Regions from separate parts of the Aeromonas aquatilis genome, predicted to be linked through region 2. Evidence: predicted binding sites of a transcription regulator. Region 2 holds the regulator's gene; the other holds the start of a gene.
What was found. Region 2 encodes LexA, which represses DNA repair genes until DNA is damaged. Its sites were predicted from a motif close to ANCTGTNTNNNNANACAGNT; they were not measured.

Region 1: ACW5W8_RS19625 (DUF4250 domain-containing protein) is a predicted target of LexA. The motif match lies at 1,718-1,737, and genes of this name have one in related genera.

The regions. Positions count from the first base shown of each region.
Region 1 is NZ_JBSTYP010000061.1:13,730-18,095, forward strand. Features, by position in the region: gene ACW5W8_RS19620 (glycogen/starch/alpha-glucan phosphorylase) at 1-960, opposite strand, end outside; gene ACW5W8_RS19625 (DUF4250 domain-containing protein) at 1,336-1,533, opposite strand; gene ACW5W8_RS19630 (cell division inhibitor) at 1,764-2,249, shown strand; gene miaE (tRNA isopentenyl-2-thiomethyl-A-37 hydroxylase MiaE) at 2,476-3,234, opposite strand; gene purF (amidophosphoribosyltransferase) at 3,453-4,366, opposite strand, start outside.
Region 2 is NZ_JBSTYP010000045.1:12,822-17,187, forward strand. Features, by position in the region: gene ACW5W8_RS16885 (SCO family protein) at 1-139, opposite strand, end outside; gene ACW5W8_RS16890 (hypothetical protein) at 350-565, opposite strand; gene lexA (transcriptional repressor LexA) at 1,050-1,673, opposite strand; gene plsB (glycerol-3-phosphate 1-O-acyltransferase PlsB) at 1,878-4,301, shown strand.

The sequences.
Region 1 (4,366 bases), on a different contig from region 2:
CGCGGCAAAGTTGCTGAAGTCACTGCCATGAACCCGCTTGTAGCGGCGCATGATGTCCTTGATGGAGCAAGCACAGAAGAAGTATTGCTGGATCAGGCGCAGCTCTTTACCTGCATCGGTATCATCGTTCGGATAGAGTACCTTGGAGATGGTTTCAGCCTGGGCTTTTTCAGCCTGGGAGTCGATATAACCACCAGCGTTGAACACATCCCAATCGAAAAACTCGGAGGCGCGGGATTCCCACAGACGCAGGATGTTGACGGTATGACCGCCAAAACCGACCACCGGAATATCCCAAGGCACCCCTTTAATCTTGCGACCGGCGTGCCATACCTTCTTCAGGCCGCCATTGTCACCAAACACGGTCTCAACGTAGCCATAGAGCGGAACTTCTTGCACCGACTCGGGGCGGCAGATCTCCCAGGGGTTACCATATTCACGCCAGGAGTCCGGACGCTCGATCTGGCGGCCATCCTGGATTTCCTGACGGAACAGACCGTGTTCGTAGTGGAGACCGTAACCAACCGCCGGATAGTTCAGAGTGGCCAGCGAGTCGATAAAGCAGGCAGCCAGACGACCCAGGCCGCCGTTGCCAAGAGCCATGTCCGGCTCTTGTTCGCACAGGTCGGTCAGTTCCAGACCGAGCTCGCCCAGCGCCTCTTCGCAAGTCTTATAGAGGGAGAGGTTGTGCAGGTTGTTGGAGGTCAATCGTCCCATCAGGAATTCAGCAGAGAGATAGTGAATCGCACGAGTATCTTTCTTGAAATGAGTCTGCTGAGTGCGGGTCAGGCGCTCGTACACCTGTTCATTGACGGCCGCAGCAGTGGCTTTCCACCACGCTTCGGGAGAGGCTTTCTGTTCGCTTGTTCCCAAGGTAGAACGCAGGTGACGCACGATACTCGCCTTGAGCTGATCTTTATCCAGTTGGAGATCCTGGTCTGTCTTCTTCTTGGTAGCCATAAACCATATTCCTTCGTTACAAATAAAATTGTTATCCCGCTTGCGGGACCGGCGCTGTTGTTATCTCAAAATATGTACCGGCGTGAGAATACTAACTAAAGCGGCAGAATTAAAAGTTAACGCAAGTCACACTTTAACCGATAAAAACAGCCTGAAAAGCTTGAAAACCCTTTCCTTTAACTGATCGAGTAAAAACAAACATTTCCTTTATTATCAGCAACTTAATGAAACTATAAAAATATTCTGGCATGAATAGGTTTTCAGAGATTGCCAAGCCTTGAAAATCCCTGAAAATAGGCAGCAAGACGGCACATTGAAACCGGTTTCAATGTGCCTGAAAAATTACCGTATAAATATGAAGCAATCATTGCACCCTTAAAGATGTGCTTTGAACTGATTGCTCAATGGATCGTAATGGTACCCAATCTGATCCAGACGCCCTGCCAACTGCTCTTCACTCATATCGTAATAGGCCAGCAACTCCTCCAACCCGTCACACTCAAGCCTTAGCTTCTCATTGATGATGCCCAGCAAGATGTTGGCATCCAGACGTTGCAAGGTACTGATATCCATAGCGGCACCTCCTGTAAATGACCTGTATAACCATGGGCGGTTACGCAAGGTTTGTCCATAGTACGAAAAACACCCAACCAGATTTATATTAAATAGTGTTTAAAAACATAACCTTACTAACGACACATGCCAACGCCATCACATTTTTCAGCAAAAACACCTTGTCACTGCCACAGGATAGAACTACTGTATACCCATACAGCTTGGATATTCATACAGGAACCCCATATATGAACCAGCCCCTGCACTCACTGCCCTTTGCGATGAATCGTGTCATGAGCAAGCCCTGGCCAACCAGAACCGCCTGCAAAGCGGAGTTGGCTCATTATGGTGTGACTATCCAGTCTGATGATCAGTTTCTCAGCGAGCTGAGCAAGTTGGGTGACTCTCATACCGGCTGGATCTTGTTGATCGCCCCGCCGGGACGCCCCACAGCAAGCCACCTGGAAGAGCGAGGCATCGATCCCAACAGAGTGCTGGTGGTACACAGCCCTAAAATCAAGAACTGGCAGCAAACCCTGGAACGCAGCCTGGGTAATGGTCACTGCGCCGCTGTATTTACCTGGCTACCCGAGCAGATCGAGCTGGATCACATCAAGCTGCAGCGTCTGGGGCAACAATCCGGTGTAATGACCCGCTTCTTTGGCACTAAGCGCGCCAACCCCAACACACCTCTGCTGGCCTATGCAGAGCAGGATATCTATCTCAATCATTAAGACAAAAACAAACGCCCATACAGGCCCCTACAGTTAGTCGTAACGACTACACCATCGGGCACCAACAACGTGCACTGTGGTGATTAACTGAAGGAGAGTATAGGGAGCCAACGGCAGGAAGGGCGGCAGACAAAAAGATCCCGGCTCGGGGCCGGGAATTGCGCTCAAAAGTAACTACTTGTCGCTCGTAGTAGGAACAGGGCAATAGTAGTTTGCCCCCTGTGCGTCAACAACTGTCAGATGTGACAGGCAGGCCGCTATGGAACCGAAACTGCGGATCCGGCGAGCAGATTAGCTCGGCTTCCAGCTTGCCAAAGAAGGCCACCCGCTCGCTGATATCCTCCCCTGCGTACTGTTCGGCCAAGCTCAGGTAATCCTGATAGTGACGCGCTTCGGAGCGCAGCAAAGAGACGTAGAAGCGGCTCAACTCTTCGTCCAGATGGGGTGCCAACTTGGCAAACCGTTCGCAAGAGCGGGCCTCGATGTAGGCGCCAATGATCATCTTGTCGACAATGGTGGCCGGTTCATGGGTGCGCACATGCTGCATCAATTGGCGGGCATAGCGGGAGGCCGTCACCGGCCCGTATTCGATGCCGCGGGCCTGCATAATCTCCAGCACCTGCTCGAAGTGATGCAGCTCCTCCTGAATGAGCCGCACCATGGGAAACAGCAGTGGATTGCGCTCCAGCTCGGCAAAGACGGTGCGATCAGACTCCCCCATGCTGCGCTTGCCCAGGATCTCGGCCTTCTCCGGAATAGCATCCAGCTCGCGATAGAACTCCAGCTTGGGCAGCAGATGACGCTTGCCCTTGGGCAGGCAGTAACGGCGCACTAGACTGTGGGCGGTGAGCGCAGCCTTGGTCTCGCAGTTGGCGTGATCGATGAGCAGGGTCGGCAAACGGGCCGGATCCCGCGCCATCTCTACCCACTCATCCGGGGTCTCGCACTGCAAAAACTGGCGCACAGGGGCTAGCAGATCATCCATCTGAACTCTCGATTGTTAAACGCATCGGTTAAAAGCGTATCAGTCATATATGTTGCCGCCTATGCTAACGGATCCCGCTGGCCGTGCCCATATTCGGCACAATAAACGGATGTTTTTCAAACGGATATCCCCTTCCCCTTCAGCCTGTGCGAGGCAAAAACGACAATGGGGGCCACTGGCCCCCATCTCGCTATCCCATCCGGCAAAATCGCAAACGTTTAACTGCCTTCGTTAAAAATTTCCAGATTGCTGGTGCCTTCCTGCCATTCACGCACAGCTTTGGTGTCATCGTTGCGCAGGGCATTGAGGTGATCCAGATAGGACTGATCCACGTCGGAGGTGACGTAGTGGCCATTGAACACCGAGGTTTCGAAGTGACGCAGATCCGGGTTGATCTCCCGCACTGCCGCTTCCAGATCTTCCAGATCCTGGAAAATCAGGCCATCGGCGCCAATCAGCTTGCACACCTCTTCCACTTCGCGACCGTGGGCGATCAGCTCGTTGGCGGTGGGCATGTCGATGCCATAGACGTTGGGGAAACGAATTTCCGGCGCCGCCGAGGCGAAGTAAACCCTGGCTGCCCCCGCTTCACGGGCCATCTGGATGATCTGCTCGGACGTGGTACCACGCACTATGGAGTCATCCACCAGCAACACCTTCTTGCCCTTGAATTCGGAGCTGATGGCGTTGAGCTTACGGCGCACCGACTTCTTGCGCTGGGTCTGGCCCGGCATGATGAAGGTACGGCCGATGTAGCGGTTTTTCACGAAGCCCTGACGGTATGGCAGGTCGAGGGTGTGTGCGATCTCCAGCGCTACGTCACAGGAGGTCTCGGGGATGGGGATGACCACATCGACATCGAGATCTTCCCACTCGCGGGCAATTTTCTGACCCAGCTTGCGACCCATGTTGAGGCGGGCGGCGTAGACCGAGACCTTGTCGATGCACGAATCGGGACGAGCGAAGTAGACGTATTCGAAGATGCAGGAGCTCATCTGCGGGTTCTCCGCACACTGCTCGGAGAAGAGCTGGCCCTGCTCGGTGATGTAGATAGCTTCACCCGGCGCAATATCCCGCACCGTCTCGAAACCGATGGCGTCGAGTGCCACGCTCTCGGAGGCGAGCATGTACT
Region 2 (4,366 bases):
TAAAGGAAAAATCATTGATGTCCCGCCCCGCCGGATAGTAGTCGGCCTGTTCCGGCTGCTCTGGCTGCGTGGCGTAAAACACCAGGATCAGGCAGGCTGTCAGCAGCAGAAAGAGCAGGGGATAGCGGAGCTTCATCATAACAAGAGACCCTTTCAATTCGAGGCAGATGGCCAGCAGTGACCGGACAAGAGAGGGGCATTGTACCCCAGCGAGCCGCCAAGGTGGTTCAACCTTGTGCAACGCCCTGTCAGGAGTCGACCATTTGGCATAATTAATCGCCAGTTGCGGCCATAAAAAAACCGGCCCCCTCGGGTGCCGGTTATGGATGGATTTGTTTGTCTCTTCTGCTCAGGGGCGAGCGTTACGCTCCTGCTGCAACATCTTGCCGATGGCCCGCACGCCGATGGGAATCACGGGGGCCAGCCAGCCCTCTTCCCCCTGGCGATCACCGTGACCCCGTTTGAACAGCAGCACCAGACGCACCACCTTCTCTTTCGGGCATCCCAGCCAGAGCGTCCAGTGCGAACCACGATGGTGCAGCCAGAGACCGTAAAACCAGGTCATCCGGCTGCCTTTGACAAAACGGGTGATTGACGATTCCGCTGGCGCAGCCCCAGCCTCTGAATCCCATGGCGATCTTGATGCCATACCAGTCCTCCTTGACCGACAGGTCATGTTGCTTCGTCGGCCTGAACTGGGAACAGGCCCGTCACGACTATCTGCAACCATTACGAGTGGTCCCCTTTGCCTGACAAGGCTCGGGATCTCCCCACTCCCCCTTCATATCCCGTGAAGGTGTACTGCCCGATTCTCGTTGTTACCGGCCCTCCCGTACCGACGCATTGTGATGGTCAGAGGGAGGTGCCAAGCCCTGTCTCGGCGACAGGGCACTGATCTGAGCATATATCTGAAATGGATGATTGGTAGCCGGTCGCGCAGGACAAAAATGCCGCCACCGATGATCTGTTTGATATGACAAGGAAAGTGCGCCAGAAACAGCACGGCCTCCCGAAGGAGGCCGTGTGGCAAACGCAGTTGGCGGGGATGATTACATCCAATCGGCGTTGCGGATTACCCCGACAGCCAGCCCCTCGATGGTGAGCTGCTGGCAGGAGAGATCCACCTCGATGGGGGAGAGCTCTTCATTCTCCGGCAGCAGCCATACCTGACTGCCCTTGCGCTGGAAGCGCTTGACGGTGACATCCTCATCGAGACGGGCGACCACCACCTGACCGTTGCGCACCTCCTGGGTCTTGTGCACCGCCAGCAGATCGCCATCCAGAATGCCGATGTTCTTCATGCTCATCCCCTGCACCCGCAGCAGAAAATCTGCGCGCGGGTGGAACAGGGCGGGATCCACCTGATAGTGGCTCTCGATATGCTCCTGAGCCAGGATAGGTTCACCGGCAGCCACCTTGCCGATGAGCGGCAGGCCGCTCTCTTCCAGCACCTCTTCCTCTTCGAGCAACAGGCGAATGCCGCGGGACGTGCCCGGCATGATCTCGATGACCCCTTTTTTGGCCAGGGCCTTCAGATGTTCTTCGGCCGCATTGGCCGACTTGAAACCAAGCTTCTGGGCAATCTCGGCACGAGTCGGCGGCATACCGGTCTCGCTCATGTTCACCTTGATCAGCTCCAGCACTTCGGCCTGGCGGGGGGTAAGGGGTTTCATAGAATTGGCACCTGTCTTTTTATACAGCACACTGGCAGTATATACAGTGCAGTGGCCAAGGCAAGGCACAGCTGACATTTGTCGCAACCAACCCCTCATTTACGGCTGTTTTGATCCTGCGCAGCCGACTCATCGTACCTCTCGGCGACAAGGGGCTGTCGATTTGCTATGCTCACGCCGCATTTTTTTGGAGAGCAGACGCACATGTCCCTAGGACAGAAGATTTCCAGAGCCATCTTGCAATGGCCGGTCAGCGGCTTGGTCAATCACAAGAGCCTGCCGGAAAATCCCATCACAGAACTCAATCTGGATCCGGCCAGACCCATCGTCTATGCCCTGAAAACCAGTTCGATCACCGACCTGATGACCCTGCAGCAGTGCTGTGAGGATCTCGGGCTGCCCGGTCCCTTCACGCCGCTGGAACTGAACGACCAGCTGCTGCCGCGCTATGTCTGTCTGGATCGTCCGCCTCCCCTGTTTGGCAAACGCAGCAAACCGCTCCCCTTCCTGCAGGAGTTCCACCAGCTGCTGGATCTGCACAAGCAGGATCCCGAACTCGATATCCAGGTGGTGCCCGTCACCCTGTTCTGGGGCCGCGCCCCGGGTCGGGAAGGGGAAGAAGCCTCCGGCCTCAACATCATCAGCAGCCTGGCGCCGAACCGGCTAAAGAAGGCGCTCATCGTGACCCTCAAGGGTCGCGAGAATCTGGTGCGCTTCTCGCCGCCGCTCTCCCTGCGCTACATGGCCGACAAGCACGGCACCGACGAGGCCATCGCCCACAAGCTGGCGCGAGTGGCCCGTACCCACTTCAGCCGTCAGCAGCTGGCTGCCACCGGCCCGAAACTGCCGAACCGCAACCTGCTGTTCAAGCAGTTGCTCGACTCCGCGGTGATCCAGCAGGCGATTGAAGAGGAGGCCCAGCGCGAGGGGCTCAGCCTCGAGAAGGCGCAAAAGCGCGCCCATGGCTACATGGACGAGATCGCCTCCAACTTCTCCTACCGGCTGATCCGCCTGGGCGAGAGCTTCCTCGGCTGGCTGTGGAACAAGCTCTACCGCGGTTTGTCGGTCAATGGCGCCGAGAAGGTACGCCAGCTGGCGCAGGAGGGGCACGAGATCGTCTACGTCCCCTGCCACCGCAGCCACATGGACTACCTGCTGCTCTCCTACGTCATCTACCACCAGGGGATGGTGCCGCCCCATATCGCGGCAGGCATCAACCTCAACTTCTGGCCGGCGGGCCCGATCTTCCGCCACGGCGGCGCCTTCTTCATTCGCCGCACCTTCAAGGGCAACCCGCTCTACAGCACGGTATTCCGGGAATACCTCAACCTGCTGTTTGCCAAGGGTTACTCGGTAGAGTTCTTCACCGAAGGTGGTCGCTCCCGTACCGGCCGTCTGCTACCGCCCAAGACCGGCATGCTGGCGATGACTCTGCAGGCGATGATGCGCGGGCTGGACAGGCCGGTCACTCTGGTGCCGGTCTATCTGGGCTACGAGCACGTGATGGAGGTGAACACCTACCACAACGAGCTCAAGGGGAGCCGCAAGGAGAAGGAGAGCTTCCTGCAGGTGCTCGGCATCCTGCGCAAGCTGCGCAACTACGGCCGTGGCTTCGTCAACTTCGGCGAACCGCTGACCCTCAACAGCTACCTGAGCGAACATGTCCCCGACTGGAAACAGCACATCGGGGAAGAGGAGCGTCCGGAGTGGATGGCGGGCACCGTCAACAATCTGGCCGAACTGCTGATGACCCGCATCAACGGCGCTGCCGCGGTCAACGGCCTGACCCTGAGCGCGCTGGCGCTGCTGGCCGCCGAGCGCCACGCCCTGACCCGCGACGAGTTGCAGGCCCAGCTCAACACCTATCTGGATCTGCTCAAGGCTGTGCCCTACAGCCCGCAGAGCACCATTCCGGATGAGGATGCCAAGACCCTGCTGGATCAGGCGATGGAGCTCAACAAGTTCGAGGTGAGCGAGGACAAGCTGGGGCAGATCATCAGTCTCGACCGCTATCAGGCGATCCTGCTGACCTACTACCGCAACAACATCCTCCACCTGTTCGCCATGCCCTCTCTGGTGGCGGCACTGATCGAACGGTGCGAGGGGATCTCCCGCAGCGAGATCATGGCCCGCTGCATCGACATCTATCCGCTGCTCAAGACTGAGCTGTTCCTGCGTTATGAAGAGGAGGAGCTGCCAGCGCTGGTTGATAGCCTGCTCGACGCTCTGCAAACCCAGCAGCTGATCGAGACCCGCGATGACGGCTACTGGGTCAATCCGGCCAACCAGATGCGCCTGCTGCTGCTGGCGGAGAGCATTCAGGAGACCCTGCAACGCTACGCCATCGTGCTGACCCGGGTACTGGCCCAGCCTCATATCGAAGCGGAGCAGCTGGAGGCGGACGGCCTGATGATGGCAGAGCGCCTCGGCACCCTGCACGGCATCAACGCCCCCGAGTTCTTCGACCAGAAGCTGTTCAGCACCCTGATCCACACCTTGCGCAAAGAGGGTTACCTCTCCCCAGAGTGCAAGCCGGATCTCGGCCGCTTCCAGGCGCTGGCCGACAATATAGTGCCGCTGCTGAGCAACAAGATCCGCCGCACCATTCAGGCAGGCAATCAGCTCTGATCTGCAACGCAAACAAAGAAGGCCGCATCATGCGGCCTTCTTTTTTATCGGAGTCTGCGCGGGAA